DNA from 4 places in the Clostridium sp. HMP27 genome. Region 2 is predicted to be linked to each of the others. Evidence: riboswitches for the same ligand, from Rfam matches in the RefSeq annotation. Region 2 holds a riboswitch; each other region holds the start of a gene.
What was found. A riboswitch is a leader RNA that binds a small molecule or an ion and turns the genes downstream of it on or off. The one in region 2 is predicted to bind S-adenosylmethionine.

Region 1: linked by a shared signal. The riboswitch ahead of DP68_RS07320 (methionine ABC transporter ATP-binding protein) and the one ahead of DP68_RS10870 (O-acetylhomoserine aminocarboxypropyltransferase/cysteine synthase family protein) in region 2 are both predicted to bind S-adenosylmethionine.
Region 3: linked by a shared signal. The riboswitch ahead of DP68_RS10990 (Na+/H+ antiporter NhaC family protein) and the one ahead of DP68_RS10870 (O-acetylhomoserine aminocarboxypropyltransferase/cysteine synthase family protein) in region 2 are both predicted to bind S-adenosylmethionine.
Region 4: linked by a shared signal. The riboswitch ahead of metF (methylenetetrahydrofolate reductase [NAD(P)H]) and the one ahead of DP68_RS10870 (O-acetylhomoserine aminocarboxypropyltransferase/cysteine synthase family protein) in region 2 are both predicted to bind S-adenosylmethionine.

The regions. Positions count from the first base shown of each region.
Region 1 covers NZ_JMFY01000015.1:15,721-20,074, forward strand. Annotated here, with positions in the region: gene DP68_RS07315 (hypothetical protein) at 194-1,615, opposite strand; SAM riboswitch class I at 1,862-1,972, shown strand; gene DP68_RS07320 (methionine ABC transporter ATP-binding protein) at 2,046-3,002, shown strand; gene DP68_RS07325 (methionine ABC transporter permease) at 3,006-3,647, shown strand; gene DP68_RS07330 (MetQ/NlpA family ABC transporter substrate-binding protein) at 3,679-4,354, shown strand, end outside.
Region 2 covers NZ_JMFY01000018.1:356,537-360,890, reverse strand. Annotated here, with positions in the region: partial or broken gene DP68_RS10875 (methyl-accepting chemotaxis protein) at 1-1,597, shown strand, start outside; SAM riboswitch class I at 1,735-1,847, shown strand; gene DP68_RS10870 (O-acetylhomoserine aminocarboxypropyltransferase/cysteine synthase family protein) at 1,961-3,244, shown strand; gene metA (homoserine O-succinyltransferase) at 3,324-4,229, shown strand.
Region 3 covers NZ_JMFY01000019.1:18,563-22,916, forward strand. Annotated here, with positions in the region: gene DP68_RS10985 (FAD-dependent oxidoreductase) at 1-1,143, opposite strand, end outside; SAM riboswitch class I at 1,637-1,756, shown strand; gene DP68_RS10990 (Na+/H+ antiporter NhaC family protein) at 1,843-3,168, shown strand; gene DP68_RS10995 (EamA family transporter) at 3,285-4,181, shown strand.
Region 4 covers NZ_JMFY01000001.1:209,665-214,018, forward strand. Annotated here, with positions in the region: gene DP68_RS00980 (aminotransferase class I/II-fold pyridoxal phosphate-dependent enzyme) at 1-954, shown strand, start outside; SAM riboswitch class I at 1,034-1,145, shown strand; gene metF (methylenetetrahydrofolate reductase [NAD(P)H]) at 1,274-2,176, shown strand; gene DP68_RS00990 (S-ribosylhomocysteine lyase) at 2,248-2,703, shown strand; gene DP68_RS00995 (vitamin B12 dependent-methionine synthase activation domain-containing protein) at 2,736-3,404, shown strand; gene DP68_RS01000 (homocysteine S-methyltransferase family protein) at 3,394-4,354, shown strand, end outside.

The DNA.
Region 1 (4,354 bases), on a different contig from region 2:
AAAGTTTAGGAGATTTAAATTGACAGATATTGGAGCTCATTTGCGTAGTGAACGCGTTGCATAATTTATAGAAATCTATGATTTTATTATAAATTAGCATATCTCAGTAAGCTGAGATGTTTCATTAACAATGCAGAACCCATACGGAAGATTTAACATTAAAAACGTCGCAATATCCTGTTAGTTATACTGACTATCTTGAAACCCAGACTTCGCATCCTTCAAAGGGATTAGCAGTTCCAATATAGAGTTTACCATTCTTTGAAGGAAGTAGATTTCTCAAACCATAATTACGAGGATTTCCAAGGCCGTTTAAACTTATATATCTCCAGTCAGAGCCATCATTGGAAACCCATAAGTCCCCACCAAAGGTACCTTTTATAGTAGCTAAAGATTGTATAAGGGATTCTATTAGTGGTGCATAATTGTAGTCGAAGTCTAAGGAATCAATATTTAAGGCTGCCTGATTTTCTGTATTTGAGGCAGATAATCTTGATATAATGCTAGGAAATCTTGCTATTAAAGTTTTCAATAAAGTGGCAAATAATATTGAATCATCCCAGGTGCCTAAATACAGCCTATTGTTATGAACATCAAGCTGCCAGCAGTAAGCATTAGAAATATCCCAAAGACCAGCTGGAATATTGGGTCTTCTAATTCCTCTAGTAGTTGGATTTGTAGGAGAAATAGCTTCATTTCCTATAACTACCTTCCAAGCGTCATTAGATGAAACGCGTATAAGATCAAAGCCTTTTGGGGGAACAAACCTTTGGCTAGGGTCTATACTGAAAACTCCAAACCATATTCCTGTTCCAACGTATAAATCTCCTTTGAAAGCTTTCATGCTTAAAGGTAATTGATTTAAGGCTTCACCAGCACCTTTATCTACAACAAGTTTCCAATCATCCTCTATAGGGGATACTCTATTAGTTCTCCAAACTTCAAATCCTCCAGGAGGAGCCGTACCAATATAAAGATGATTATTAAAGCTTTCCATTGAAGCAATTTCTCCACGAGGATTATTTGCTCCTGTTCCTATTTGAACTCGTGTCCACCCATTTTCAGGTTCGTTTGTTTCATATAAAATAGTCTCTAAACTTCCGCCAAGTCCTTTCATTACGCCTAAATACATTCTTCCGTTATGCTCTACCATGGCTCTTGCTGTGTCGCCTTCTGTAAGACCATCACTTACGTCCTCCCAGTTTTCACCATCTTCGGACATTAACATTTTGACTGCAGACGAGAATGAATTAGCAGCAGCTAATAATACTTTTTTTCCTGATGCTGTAGTGAAGTTAATCATATATCTAAAATCGCCTATGCCATCTTGAGGATTAGACTTATAAACTTGTGTCCAATTTTCAGATCCATCTTTGTTATAGCGCCAAATTTCAGCTCCTGGGTTTATGGAAGGCCTTGGGATAAATACTTCGGGTATATATTGTTCAGGTAGATTAAAGACGAATCTTAAAACTGTATAAACTATATTTTTTCCTACCCCAACATATATATAATCGCCTAATTCCCCCATAGCCCAGGCATAATTATTCTGATGTCCTAAATTACGGTCTTCATAAAAACCATTAAAAGGTGTTATTTTTTCAAATCTATTCATAAACATCACTCCTTATATGAGTTATGCATGATTTACATGATTTGTAGAAATCTTTGATTTCGTTGCAAATCAGCACATCCCAATTCATTGAGATGTTTCCATATAAAATTAAGATAACATCCCAAGCTTGTACTATAATATATGATGGAGAATTGATAATGTCACATTTTACAGAATCATTAGAAAAAAAAGTTATTGACAACCTTTGACTATGGTAATATAATAAAAAACAATAAAAGCGAATAGGACTTATCAAGAGTGGTGGAGGGACTGGCCCGATGAAACCCGGCAACCAATATATATTATTGTGATATATATAAGGTGCTAAATCCTGCAGCGTAAGCTGAGAGATGAGGGTAGACGGGATCTTTTCAGACCTAAGGTTATCCTTAGGTCTTTATTTTTTTATTAGATAGTAGGGGGTGCAGCAATGATTGAAATAAATAATGTTAATAAGTTTTTTGGAGAAGATCAGGTTTTGCAAAATGTAAGTATTACTATAGAAAAGGGAGAAATATATGGAATTGTAGGACACAGTGGGGCAGGGAAATCAACACTTTTAAGATGTATAAATGGACTTGAAGGTTATGATTCAGGAAACGTAATAGTAAATAACAAAGAAGTAAAAGAGCTTAAAGAAAGAGAACTTAGAGAGTTTAGAAAAAACATAGGTATGATATTTCAAAATTTCAGTTTGTTAAATAGAAAAAATGTGTGGCAAAATATAGCTCTTCCTATGGAAACCTGGAAATATAGTAAGGAAGATATAAATAAAAGAGTAAGAGAACTTTTATCTCTTGTAGGATTAGAGGATAAGGCTCAAAGTATGCCAAAGGAGCTAAGTGGAGGACAGAAGCAAAGGGTGGCAATTGCAAGAGCATTAACTCTTAATCCGGAAGTTTTATTATGTGATGAAGCTACTTCAGCATTAGACCCTAAGACAACAAAGTCCATTTTAGAATTATTAAGAGAGATAAATAATAAATTAGGCATAACAATTGTAATAGTAACTCATCAAATGGAGGTTATAAAAGAAGCTTGCTCAAAAGTTGCATTAATGGAAGGTGGAAAATTAATTCAATCTGGAAAGGTAGAAGAAGTATTCCTAAATCCAAGTAAAGATTTAGAAAATCTTTTGGGAGAAGAAGAGATATTGCCAGAAGAGGGGATAAATATAAAGTTATTCTTCCCAAAGGAGATAAGTAAGAGTTCTGTAATAACAGCTATGGCTAGAGAACTTAACATAGACGTGTCCATTGTTTGGGGAAAACTTGAGAAGTTTAATGGAATAGTACTTGGAAGCCTTGTAATTAATACTACAGAAGATAAGAAGAATCAAGTTACTTCTTATCTAGATAAAAAAAATGTACATTGGGAGGTGCTATAAAGTATGGTAACTCAAATATTACTTCCAGCTTTAGGTGAAACTTTAATCATGGTTTTAATTTCTACAGCTTTAGCAGTATTAATAGGATTTATACCAGCAATTATAATGATAATAACAGCTAAAGATGGATTAAAGCCAAATGAAGCAGTTTATAAAATTTTAGATACAATAATAAACATTTTAAGATCATTTCCTTTTATAGTTTTGATGGTAATACTTATACCAGTGACAAGGTTTATAGTAGGAAAGTCCATTGGAACCCCTGCTGCAATTGTACCACTGACTATAGGTTCAGCACCTTTTGTAACAAGAATTATAGAAGCAGCTTTAAAAGAGGTGGATAAAGGAGTGGTTGAAGCTGCAAAATCCTTTGGGGCCAGTATTTCACAAATTATATTCAAAGTAATGCTGCCAGAAGCACTTCCTTCTATTGTATCGGGGATAACTCTTACAGTAATTAGTGTAGTAGGATTTTCGGCAATGGCAGGAGCTATTGGTGCAGGTGGGCTTGGATATGTGGCAATAAGATATGGATACCATATGTTTAGAAATGATGTTTTGATAGCTACAGTAATAGTTTTAGTAGTTTTAGTTCAAGTGCTTCAAAGCATAGGAACTTTAATATATAAAAAAGTAAACAAATAAAAATATTTTAATAAATAGGGGGCATTTTATAATGAAAAAGAGAATATTATCAGCAATACTTGCAAGTACAGTAGTTTTAGGGGCAATTGGCCTAACAGGATGTGGCAATAAGGAAGCAGCTCAGCCTGCAGAGAAAAAGAAGATAGTTGTTGGGGCAACTCCAGAACCACATGCACAAATATTAGAAAAGGTAAAACCTATACTAGAGAAAAAAGGTTATACTTTAGAAATCAAGGTGTTTGATGATTATGTTATTCCAAATACAGCAGTTGAACAAGGAGAATTAGATGCAAACTTCTTTCAACATATTCCTTACTTAGAGCAATTTAATAAAGAAAAAGGTACTCATTTAGCTTCTGTTGCGAAAGTTCACTTAGAACCAATGGGAGTATACTCTGATAAAATTAAAAATTTAAAAGATTTAAAAGATGGAGCAACAATAGCAGTACCAAATGATTCAACAAATGGATCAAGGGCTTTAAGATTACTTGAAAAAGAAGGAATTGCTAAGTTTAAAGAAGGAGAATTAATCACTAAATTAGATATTACTGAAAATCCTAAAAATATAAAAATAGAAGAGTTAGAAGCAGCTCAGCTTCCAAGAACTTTAAAAGATGTTGATGTAGCAGTAATAAATACAAACTATGCTCTGCCAGCAGGATTAAATCCAACTAAAGATGCTTTAGCAATTGAAGCAAAGGATTCAC
Region 2 (4,354 bases):
GCGCAAATAACATGTATAGCAATAACTTAATATCTATCAAAAATTTGGAGGAAACAAAGGGGAATTTAAATGAGATTAGAGCTAATATTCTTAGAATTGTTTATGAGAGGGATAGGTCAAAATTAAATGAACAAATAAAAACTATAGATGATTTAACAAATAAAGATATACTATTAGAACAAGAATATCAAGCTTTACCTGAAATATCAGAGGAAGAAGAAAGAAATTATGCTGACTATAAAAATGATTTAGAAAAATATAGAGAAGCAAGAGGTAAAGTTATAGAACTTGCCCAAGCTAATAATTATGATGAAGCAGTTAAATTATATAATTCAGCTGTATCACCAATAACAGATAGTATGTTTGAAAAGATAAAAAAGTGCGTTGAAATAAATGAAAGTTTAGCAAAGCAGGATAACATAGATAACATAGCTCAATTTAACAAAGTTAGAAATACCACTTTAATTTATACACTAATAGCATTTTTAATAATAATTTTTATTGCATATGTAATAGTAAAAAATATAATGAATCCATTGAATAAGATAAAGAATTTGGCACAAAGATTATCAAACTATGATTTAACAGAGCCAATTGATATTACAAGGAAGGATGAGTTCGGACAAACAGGTGTAGCTTTAAATACAGCACAGGAAAATGTAAGTAACTTAGTAAAAGTAATTATGGAAAATTCACAGGATATAAGTGCCTCTTCTGAAGAACTTTCGGCTACTGTTGAAGAATTAGCAACAAAGGCAGAAACTATTGATGAAGCAGTAGATAGCATTGCTGCAGTTATGCAAGAGTCTAGTGCTACATCACAGCAAATAAGTGCATCTGCACAAGAAGTAGATTCAAGTATTAATGTACTTTCTTCTAAAGCTATGGAAGGGAGCAGTAATGCAAATAACTTTAAAGAAAGAGCTAAAGAAGTTAAAAATAAAAGTCAGCAAGCTATAGAGGAAACTCGAAGGATATATATTGAAAAACAAAAGAATATGCTGAAGGCTATAGAAGACGGAAAGGTAGTAGATAGCATAAAAGTTATGGCAGATACTATAGGAAGTATAGCAGGACAAACTAATCTTCTTGCGTTAAATGCCGCTATAGAAGCAGCAAGAGCTGGAGAGCAAGGAAGAGGTTTTGCAGTAGTGGCAGAAGAGGTAAGAAAACTTGCAGAGCAATCAGCACAAGCGGTAATAAATATTCAAGATACTATTTCTAAAGTTCAGCAGGCATTTAAAAGTAGTATTGATACAGGCAGCGATATATTAGAATTTATTAATAAACAGGTTCAGGAGCAATTTATGCCTATGGACAAACTGGTGATCAATATTATAACGACTCGGATTTTGTAAGCAAAATGTCTGAAGAAATTGCAGCTATGGCAGAAGAAATTACCGCCACAGTAGAGCAAGTCAGTGAAGCAGTATTGAATATGGCACATGCCTCACAAAAATCAAGTTCAGAAGCAGAAACGATAAAGATAAGTATGGATGAAAATACAAAAGCTATAGATCAAGTAGCAATAACAGCACAAAGTCAAGCAGAACTTGCTCAAAGATTAAATGAAATAGTTCAAAAGTTTAAGATTTAGGCAACTTGAAGTTATATATTGTAAGAGTTACAAATAAAGTCGATGAGAATATTGGATTAAATAAGATATAAAGTAAAAAACACTTGACATATTATAAATTTATGTGTTAAATTAATTTAAAATTAAATAAAAAATTAATCTTATCAAGAGTGGTTGAGGGACTGGCCCGATGAAACCCAGCAACAGCTAGTTTAAAATGTTAAACTGGAAATGTGCTAATTCCTGCAGGAAATATCCTGGAAGATAAGAAGAGGAGTAGACTATCTAAATTAATAGTCTATTGTATAGTTATACATAACCGCTTTTTATCGTAAGATTAAAGCGGTTTTTTATTTTTTATATAAATAAATTTAAGGGGGAAACATAATGAAGAATAATTTTAACAAGGGGACAATATGTGTTCAAGGAGGATATAAGCCTAATTCAGGAGAACCAAGGATTTTACCAATTTATCAAAGTACAACATATAAATACAATGATCCAGATGAAGTAGCAGCATTATTTGATTTGAAATCAGAAGGACATATGTATTCAAGAATAAGTAATCCAACTGTAACTGCCTTTGAAGAAAAGGTTAATGAATTGGAAGGTGGTGTTGGAGCTCTTGCAGTATCTTCAGGACAAACTGCAACTGCTCTATCTATATTAAATATTTGTAAAAACGGTGAGCATATTGTAGCTACATCAACTCTTTATGGAGGAACTTTTTCACTATTATCAACAACTTTAAAAAAGTTTGGAATTAATGTAACCTTTGTTAATCCTGATGCTAGTGAAGAGGAAATATTAAGCTGTTTTAAGGATAATACTAGAGCAATCTTTGGAGAAACCATAGGAAATCCAGGATTAAATATATTAGACTTTGAAAAACTTGCAACAGTTGCAAAGAAAAAAGAAGTGCCGTTTATTGTGGACAATACCTTAGCCACGCCATATTTATGTAATCCAATTCAGCATGGAGCAAATATAGTTATTCATTCTACAACAAAATATATTGATGGACATGCAACTAGTATAGGTGGAATTATCATAGATGGAGGAAATTTCAACTGGGATAATGGGAAATATCCCGACCTTACAGAGCCAGACCCAAGTTATCATGGAATTAAATATGTGGAAACTTTTAAAAGTGCAGCATATATAGTAAAAGCTCGTGTTCAATTATTAAGAGATTTGGGGGCTTGCACAAGTCCTTTTAATGCATTTTTGTTCAACCTAGGGGTTGAAACACTTCATTTAAGAATGGAAAGGCACAGCTATAATGCTTTAAAATTGGGACAGTACCTAGAAAATCATGAAAAGGTTAGTTGGGTAAGTTATCCTTTCCTCCAAAGTCATTCTAGCTATGATTTAGCTAAAAAATATTTACCTAAAGGGGCTAGTGGTATTTTAACCTTCGGAATAAAAGGTGGAGTTGAAGCTGGAAAGCAGTTTATTAGAAAATTAAAATTGGCAGCTCTAGTTGTGCACTTAGGAGATGCTAGAACTTCAGTAATTCATCCGGCAAGTACCACTCATAGACAGCTTAATGAAGAAGAACAGTTAGCTTCAGGAGTTACATCGGATTTGATAAGAGTTTCTGTAGGAATTGAAGATATTGAAGATATTATAAAGGATTTTAATCAAGCTCTAGGAAATTTAGATTAAAAATTAACTTTTTTAATTATTGCTTTTATATAATTTGAGAAAGTAATTTTAAAATTAATGAGATAAGGGGAATGCAAATATGCCAATTATAATACCAGAAAATCTTCCAGCAGCAAAGCTTCTTACAGAGGAAAATATATTTGTAATGCATGAAAATAGAGCATTACATCAAGATATTAGGCCTTTAAAAATAGCAATATTAAATTTAATGCCAACTAAGATTGAAACAGAAAATCAGCTTTTAAGACTTTTAGGTAACACTCCTCTGCAAGTAAATATAAAACTTTTACATGTAGAGGAACATAAATCAAAAAATACATCAGAAGAACACTTAGAGAGCTTCTATTACTCTTTTAAAGATGTTAAAGAGGAAAGATTCGATGGAATGATAATAACAGGAGCCCCTATTGAGCATTTGGATTTTGAAGATGTAGATTATTGGAATGAGTTAAAGGAAATTATGGATTTTTCTAAAACTAATGTAACATCAACCCTTCATATATGTTGGGCAGCACAAGCAGGACTTTATCAGCATTTTGGGATTCCAAAGTATCATCTTTCTAAAAAAATGTTTGGTGTTTTTAGTCATAAAGTTTTAAACAAAAAAGTTAAACTTTTGCGAGGATTTGATAATGAGTTCTATGCTCCCCATTCAAGACATACTGAAATTTTAAGAAAAGATATAGAAGGAGTCAATGAACTTGAAATTTTAGCTGAATCAAATGAGGCAGGGGTATATATAGTAACTTCAAAAGATGAAAGGCAAATATTTATAACTGGACATTCAGAATACGATCCACTAACTTTAAAGACAGAATATAATAGAGATATTTCAAGAGGACTTGAAATGGATGTACCTAAGAATTATTTTTTAGACGATAATCCAAATGAAGATATAGTAGTAAGGTGGAGAGCTCACGCAAGTTTGCTATTTTCAAATTGGCTAAATTACTATGTTTATCAAGAAACACCATATCAAATTTAAAAAGAAGTGTTGTAAGAAAAAGTTTAATTTCAATTGGTTTTCAAAATAAATTGAATATCTAATATTAAAGGACTAGCTAAAAATACTTAGCTAGTCCTTTAATATAATAAATTATGAGTAATTAA
Region 3 (4,354 bases), on a different contig from region 2:
AATCCCCTTTACTATTTTTATAGATAAGGAGGTATCCCTAAGAAGTATACATCCAACTAGTTTATTATCTTTAAAGAAAAGCTTTTTATATATCTGATTATCTTCATTATTATAAGATAAAACATCACATTCATCATCAAAATATCCGGAGGAAAAAAGATTTGTATCCATTGAGGAGAAAATTGTAGATGAAACAAAATCTTTAAATATTAACTCATCTCCAGAGGCATTTATACCGGCAACTTTGCCCATTTGAACAGCAGCAGGCCAAATGCCATAGTTTCTACCGTTTAATTCTGCTACATCTCCGCAAGCATATATATCAGGTATGTTAGTTTCCATTTTTTCATTTACTACTACAGATTTATCGGTCTTTATTCCACACTTTTCAGCCAATTCTTTGTTTGCTCTTATTCCAACAGAAAATAATACCATGTCTGTATCAAGGATAGTGCCACTTTTTAGTTTTATATTAGTTACATTATCATTTCCGAGTATTTCAACTAGGGAGTCACCAAGAATTACATTAATGCCGCAATTACTAATTTGATTCTTAAAAATTTCAGCACCTTCTTCATCTAATTGTCTAGGTAAAAGTCTTTGGAAAAATTCCACTACAGTTACATCAAGTCCTAAATTTTGTAATTCCCATGCAGCCTCAAGCCCCAATAGACCGCCACCCATAACTACAGCTTTTTTACAATCTTTTGCATAACTTATTATTTTATCTGCATCATTTATTGTTCTTAAGGAAAATACTCCATTTTTGTCAGTACCAGCAGTTGGTGGGATGAAGTTACGTGCACCATTTGCAAGTATAAGTTTATCGTAATTTAAACAAGAGCCATCAGATAAAACTATCTTATTTTCTTTGGTCAGAATACTCTCTACTTTAGTATTTAGTTTTAAGTTTATACTATTCTCTTCAAACCAATTTTTATTTTTTAAATATAATTTTTTATCAGGAATCTCATTAGCAAGATATTCAGAAAGAGAAGGTCTATAATAGCTATAATAACTTTCCTCTGAAATCATTGTTATGTAGGCTTTTGAATTTTTCTGCCTTATAGCATCTGCAGCATAAAATCCAGCAGCGCCATTTCCAATAATAATAAAAGTTGTACCATTAGCTTTATTGTTCATATGCTCAGCTCCCCATAGTTTAATTTTAACCCTAAGATTATTATACACTAATAATTATCAGATAATGATTAAGAAAGTAAACTTGAAAGAATTTTGTGATAAAAGTTTAATTGATGGTTAATACTGAATAGTTACTAGTCATTATTGAAATTTCACTAAGGTGAAATTTCTTCCTTTAGCAGGGCTACTTACATTTTTAATGTTAAATATTATAGTATGGGATTTGCATTGTAGAAAGCATTGAACAAGCATTAAAAGCTCTTTATTTCTGATGTCAAAACACCGTTAAGAGTCTTCTACTGTCTGAACGATAGTGAGTTTAGAAGGCTTAGGTGGTTTAACATCAGAAATATTAGAGCTTTTTTACGAAGTGAAGCTTTCCTAAATAAAAATTCCATACTATATATCAACATTATCTTAAAATGTGGTAATTTTTAAAGGATTGACAATAGATTAGTTTGATGATAAACTATCCTTAAAATTTAATAGGAACTTCTTATCAAGAGTGGCGGAGGGACTGGCCCCATGAAGCCCGGCAACCCAGATACATTTGTTTTAATACGTTTGTTTTGAAGGTGCTAAATCCAGCAGGTGAATACCTGACAGATAAGGGGAGAAGTGTAACTTCTTGTGTCTGTCGGCAAGGGGTTTTTTTATTTTGTAAATTAATTTTAAATAGTCATTATGGGAGGATATTAAATGAATAATTCAGTTGAAAGAAAAGGTAAGGCGACAGCATTACTACCACTAATAGTTTTTGTAGCGATATATTTATCAATAGCATTAGTTACTAATGATTTTTATGCTATGCCTGTTACTGTTCCGTTTTTGATTGCTGCAGTGGTAGCGTTACTTATGAATAAAAAAGAAAGTATAAATGACAAAGTTGAAATATTTTGCAAGGGAGCAGGGGATTTAAATATTGTACTTATGTGCTTAATATTTATCTTAGCAGGAGCCTTTGCACAAGTTGCAAAAGATATGGGAGCAGTAGAATCTACTGTTAACTTAGGACTTAAAGTGCTTCCAAGTAATATTTTAATTTCAGGGATATTTATAATTGGATGCTTTATATCCACTTCTATAGGAACTTCTGTAGGAACAATAGTTGCACTATCTCCGATGGCTGTAGGAGTAGCTGATAAGACTGGAATATCAGTGGCTTTAGTGCTAGGATCAGTAATTGGTGGAGCAATGTTTGGCGATAATTTATCAATGATTTCTGATACAACAATTGCAGCTACTAGAACTCAAGGGTGCGAAATGAGGGACAAGTTTAAAACTAACTTCTTTATAGTACTCCCAGCGGCAATTATTACAGCAGTGATATTTGCAGTAATTACATCAGGTAATAATGCTACTTTATCTGGAAACTATCAGTATAGTATTGTAAAGGTACTTCCTTATTTATCTGTACTTATAGCAGCACTTTTAGGTGTAAATGTAATTTTAGTTTTAGTGGGTGGAGTGGCGCTTTCAGGTATAGTAGGAATTGCTACTGGATCTATGGGAGTTATAGCTTTTCTTCAGTCTATAGCAAAGGGAATAGCAGGTATGTCAGAACTAGTGATAGTATCACTTGTAATTGGAGGAACTGTAGAACTTATTAAACACAATGGAGGTATAGATTTCTTACTTCATTTTATAACAAGCAAGGTAAAATCGAGAAAGGGTGCCGAGCTTGCTATAGGACTTTTAGTTACTTTAGTAGATGCATGTACTGCTAACAATACTATAGCTATAGTAACTACAGGACCTTTAGCAAAAAGTATATCTTCAAAATATAATATAGAGCCACAAAAAACAGCTAGTCTACTAGATACTTTTTCATGCTTTGCTCAAGGAGTTATACCATATGGAGCACAGTTATTAGTTGCATCAGGTATTGCAGGCATTTCACCATTTTTAATAATGAAGTATTTGTACTATCCATATTTAATTGGGATATCTGCAGTTATTGCAATAGCATTAGGATTCCCTAAGATAAAGAATATGGAGGCAGGGGCTCTAAAAAAAGTAATTTAATTGATAATTAGAACTAAGTTATTACTTTGAGTGCAAAATTATATTGAATTTTGCACTCTTTTAATTTCTAATATAATATAGAATATGGGAAAATAACATAGTGGGGTGGATGGAAAATGATAAAACTTCAATCAAGAACAAAAGGATTACTGCTTGTTATCATAGGAGCTATGCTGTGGGGAATATCAGGTACTGCTGCTCAATATTTGTTTCAACAAAAGGGGTTTAGCCCTGAGTGGCTTGTTGTAATTCGTTTATTAGTATCAGGAATAATTTTGTTAACATACGCAATCATAAGAGAAAAACAAGACATATGGAAGATTTGGAAATCTAAACATAACTGTTACAGTCTTATAATTTTTAGTGTTATTGGAATGTTAGGTGTACAATATACATACTTTGCTGCCATTAAACATGGCAATGCAGCAACAGCAACTATACTACAATACCTATCACCGGTGATAATTACTTGCTATTTAGCTATTAGGACTAAAAAAGTTCCAAGTATAAGGCAAAGCTTAGCTATTATCTTTGCCATGTTAGGAACATTCCTTATAATTACAAAAGGAAATATCTACACCATATCTATTTCTAAATTAGCATTATTGTGGGGAATTGGTTCAGCTTTTACATCAGCTTTTTACACGTTATATCCCCATGAATTACTTGGTAAATGGAGATCTACACTTATAGTTGGATGGAGTATGCTTATTGGTGGAGTAGCTTTTAGTTTTATCCATCAGCCCTGGAACTTTGTGGGACAATGGTCCATTAATTCTATGGTTGCTGTTATGTTTGTAGTATTATTTGGCACCCTTGTTGCTTTTTATTGCTACTTGGAAAGTTTAAAATATATACAGCCAACAGAAGCAAGCGTATTATCCTCTATGGAACCTTTATCCGCTGCGGTTTTATCCGTACTGTGGCTAAGAGTTCCACTTGGCGTTGTAGAATGGTTAGGAATAGTGTCTGTTATAAGTGCTATTATAATTTTATCTAATGTAAAAAAATAGGCGTCTGATATATGTTATACTTAAACTTATTAAAAGTAATATATTGCTAACAAGTGTAAGAGTTGTACTATTCTTTATAGCTGCTGCTATTATTTTATTAGAGTAAATCAATGTAATAATTACATAATTAATAACAAACAGGGGTTTAATGTAAGTTTTAAATCTATTATAAT
Region 4 (4,354 bases), on a different contig from region 2:
GAACTTAGAGATGAAATTTCATCATATTTAAATAGGAAGTATGATTTAAAGTATAATGCTGATAATCAAATACTTGTTACTGTTGGAGGAAGTGAGGGCATTGATATAGCGCTTAGGGCATTGGTTGCAGAAGGTGATGAAGTTATTATACCGGAACCAAGTTTCGTTGCATATAAAGGATGCACTGTTTTCACTGGTGCTAAACCAGTGGTTATTAATCTTAGAGCTGAAGATGAATTTAAATTAACTCCAGAGTTGCTTGCTCAGGCGATAACTCCAAAGACTAAAGTAGTTATTGTGCCTTTTCCAAATAACCCAACTGGAGCCATTATGACAAGGGAAGAATTATCAGCAATTGTAGATGTTCTTAAAGATAAGGACATAATTGTATTATCAGATGAGATATATTCTGAATTAACTTATGAAGGAGAGCATGTTTCTATTGCAAGCTTTCCGGAAATGTACGAAAAAACTATAGTTATCAATGGTTTTTCAAAATCTTACGCTATGACAGGGTGGAGAATGGGCTATGTTTGTGGACATCGTATATTAATAGATGCTATGAAAAAGATTCATCAATATGCAATTATGTGTTCTAATACAACGGGTCAATATGCTGCTATTGAAGCTTTGAAAAATAGTGATAGAGATGTTCAAGAAATGGTCAGAGAATACAATAGAAGAAGAAGAGTAATGGTAAATGGATTTAGAAAGATGGGGCTTGATTGTTTCGAACCTAAGGGGGCATTTTATTTATTCCCATGTATAAAATCAACTGGGTTAACATCAGATGAGTTTTGTGAAAGACTTCTAATGAAGGAAAAAGTGTTAGCGGTTCCAGGACACGCGTTTGGAGAGTGTGGAGAAGGGTTCGTAAGAACCTGTTATGCTTCTTCAATGGATAACATTATGGAAGCACTTAAAAGAATAGAAAGATTTGTTAGAGATTGTTAATATAAAAACTTTGAGGGAAATAAACAAAAGGTTGACATTAATAAAATACACATATATAATCATAAGAAAAACAGAATATTTCTTATCAAGAGAGGTGGAGGGACTGGCCCTGTGAAGCCCGGCAACCGGTATGTATTTTTATAATTCATACAATGGTGCCAATTCCTGCAGCGAAAGCTGGAAGATAAGGATGGCAATAGGCATAAAGACCTAAAGGATATCCTTTAGGTCTTATTTTTTTATTAAGTATACAAAACTTTCAGTGAAAAGCAAAGATTTTAATCTAATAATAAAAAATCATTTATTAGGGGGCTCGAAAATGTATATAAAAGACATATTCTCACGCAAGAAACCGATAATATCCTTTGAGATTTTTCCACCTAAAAAAGAATCTTCAATCGATACTATATATAATACAATTGATGAATTAGCACCTTTGAAACCAGATTATATCAGTGTAACCTATGGGGCAGGTGGAAACAGTGAAACTAGGAATAAGACTGTAGAGATAGCTTCTATTATAAAAAATAAATATAATATTGAAGCACTAGCGCACCTAACGTGCATGACATCTACTAGAGACGAAGTCAATGGAATTTTGAATGATTTAAAAGAAAACAATATTAAAAATGTACTAGCACTTAGAGGAGATTTGCCTCAAGACACAAACTTTAAATTCCCAGAACCTCTTCATTTTAAATATGCAGAAGATTTAATAAAAGATATAAAGAATCATGGGGATTTTTGTATAGCGGCAGCGTGCTATCCGGAGACCCATATTGAAAGCAATAGCGCAGACGAGGATTTTAAAAATCTTAAAAGCAAAGTAAACTCAGGAGTGGATTTTATGATAACTCAATTATTTCTTAATAATAAGTTTTTTTATGACTTTAAGCAAAGGGCAGAGGATAAGAAAATAAACATTCCTATTGAAGTAGGTATTATGCCTGTGATAAATAGTAAACAAATAGTTAGAATAGCAAGTTTATGTGGCGCACATATTCCAGAGAAATTTACGAAAATAATAAATAAATATATAGATAACCCGCAGGCATTAAGAGATGCTGGGATTGCCTATGCTACAGAGCAAATAATTGATTTGTTGTCTTCAGGAGTAGATGGCATTCACATATATACAATGAATAATCCAGAGGTAGCTAAAAAGATAGTATCTAACATAGATTCTATTGTAAGTGCATTAAATAGTGAGAATAGGCTTTAATGATTTTAAAAACCATTATTTAATATAAGTATAGGTTATATTAATATATAAATTATAGGGAGGAATTTTATATGGAAAAGGTAGAAAGCTTTCAATTAGATCACAGGAAGGTTAGTGCACCATATGTAAGAAAAGCAGGAGTTCTTAATGGGAAAAATGGTGATAAAGTAACAAAGTTTGATTTAAGGTTTTTGCAACCAAATCAGGAGGCAATGCCAACGGCATCATTACATGCTTTAGAACATCTTCTTGCAGGATATTTAAGGGAGCACTTGGAAAATGTAATTGATTTATCGCCAATGGGATGCAGAACTGGGTTTTACCTTATACTGTGGGGAGATGTAGAATCAACAACAGTAAAAAATGCTCTTGAAACATCTTTAAAACAAGTACTACAATCAGATGAAGTACCAGCAGCTAATGATCTTCAATGTGGCAACTATAAGGATTTATCTTTATTCGGAGCAAAAGAGTATGCGAGATATGTTTTGGATAAGGGATTTAGTACTACATTTTATAAAGACTAAATTATATATAGGTAACTTTGAGGGGGATAAGGATGCATATAGATAAAAAAGAAGTCCTAAGATATCTTGGATATAAAAATGGAGTTATTGATACGAATATAAATTTGTTAATAGACGAATGCATAAATGAAGTAAAAGAAATTTCAAATTGTAAATACACATATAAAATATTTGATATTGAGAAAAGTAGGGAACAAGTAAGATTATTAGAAAGCAATTTGGTGTTCAAAGGAAAAGATATATTGGAACATCTTAAGGAGTCATCTATGTGCGCTGTTATGGCAGCAACCCTTGGAAGCAATATGGATACTAAAATAAGGTATTATGAAAAAGTAAGCATGACTAGAGCACTAATATTAGATGCATGTGCATCTGTATGCGTAGAATGGATTTGTGATGAGGCTCAAAAGGAGATACAAAAGGAAGCTCGAAGTAAAACACTAGACATTACCTATAGATATAGCCCTGGATATGGAGATTTTTTAATAGATATTCAACCCCAAATAATAAGTGCTTTAGATACACAAAAAAACATAGGGCTTACAGTAACTGAAAATTATATTTTAATACCAAGAAAATCAGTAAGTGCAGTAATAGGATTTCAGGATAAGAACATCAAAGCTCAGCATTCTGAATGTAAGAAATGCAATAATTTTATAGAATGTCAATATAGAAAAAGGGGTAATGACTGTGGAGATTAAGGATATTTTAGCAAAGCAATTTATATTTTTCGATGGAGCTATGGGAACAATGCTCCAAAGTAGAGGACTTATAGCTGGAGAAATTCCGGAGATGTATAATATTATACACCCTGAAATAATTAAAGAAGTTCATGAAAAATATATAGAAGCAGGTTCGGATATAATTACTACTAATACATTTGGAGCTAATGAGTTAAAGCTTAAGGATACAGGTTACTCTGTAGAAGAAATAATAACAAAAGCAGTAGAGATTGCTAAAGAAGCTAGAAAAACTAATGATGGAAAATATATAGCATTAGATATTGGACCTATTGGTCAGATGCTTGAACCTATAGGAGTATTAAAATTTCAAAGCGCTTATGAAATTTTTAAAAGACAGATAGAGGCCGGAGTTAAAGCAGGATGTGATCTGATTTTAATAGAAACAATTTCTGATCTTTACGAAGCTAAAGCAGCAGTATTAGCAGCAAAAGAAAATAGCAGATTACCGGTGTTTTGTACTATGACTTTTGGAGAAGATGGGAGAACTTTTACAGGAACAGATCCTCTTACTATGGTAACTCTTTTAGAAGGCCTAGGAGTAGATGCTCTAGGAGTAAATTGCTCTCTTGGACCTAAGGAACTAATGCCTATAGTAGAAAATATATTAGAGTATTCATCAACTCCTGTTATAGTTCAAGCCAATGCAGGCCTTCCTAGAGTAGAAGATGATAAAACTATATATGATATTACTCCGGAATATTTCGGAATATATGTGAAGCTAATGGCTCAAAAAGGAGTATGTATTTTAGGTGGTTGCTGTGGTACAACTGATAAATATATAAGAGTGGTTGTTGATAGTATAAAGGATCTAAAACCATTTAAATTAAATAATAAAAGACTCACAGCAATATGTTCATCTAGCAAAAGTGTAATATTAGGTGAAGAAGTAAAGATTATAGGAGAGAGAA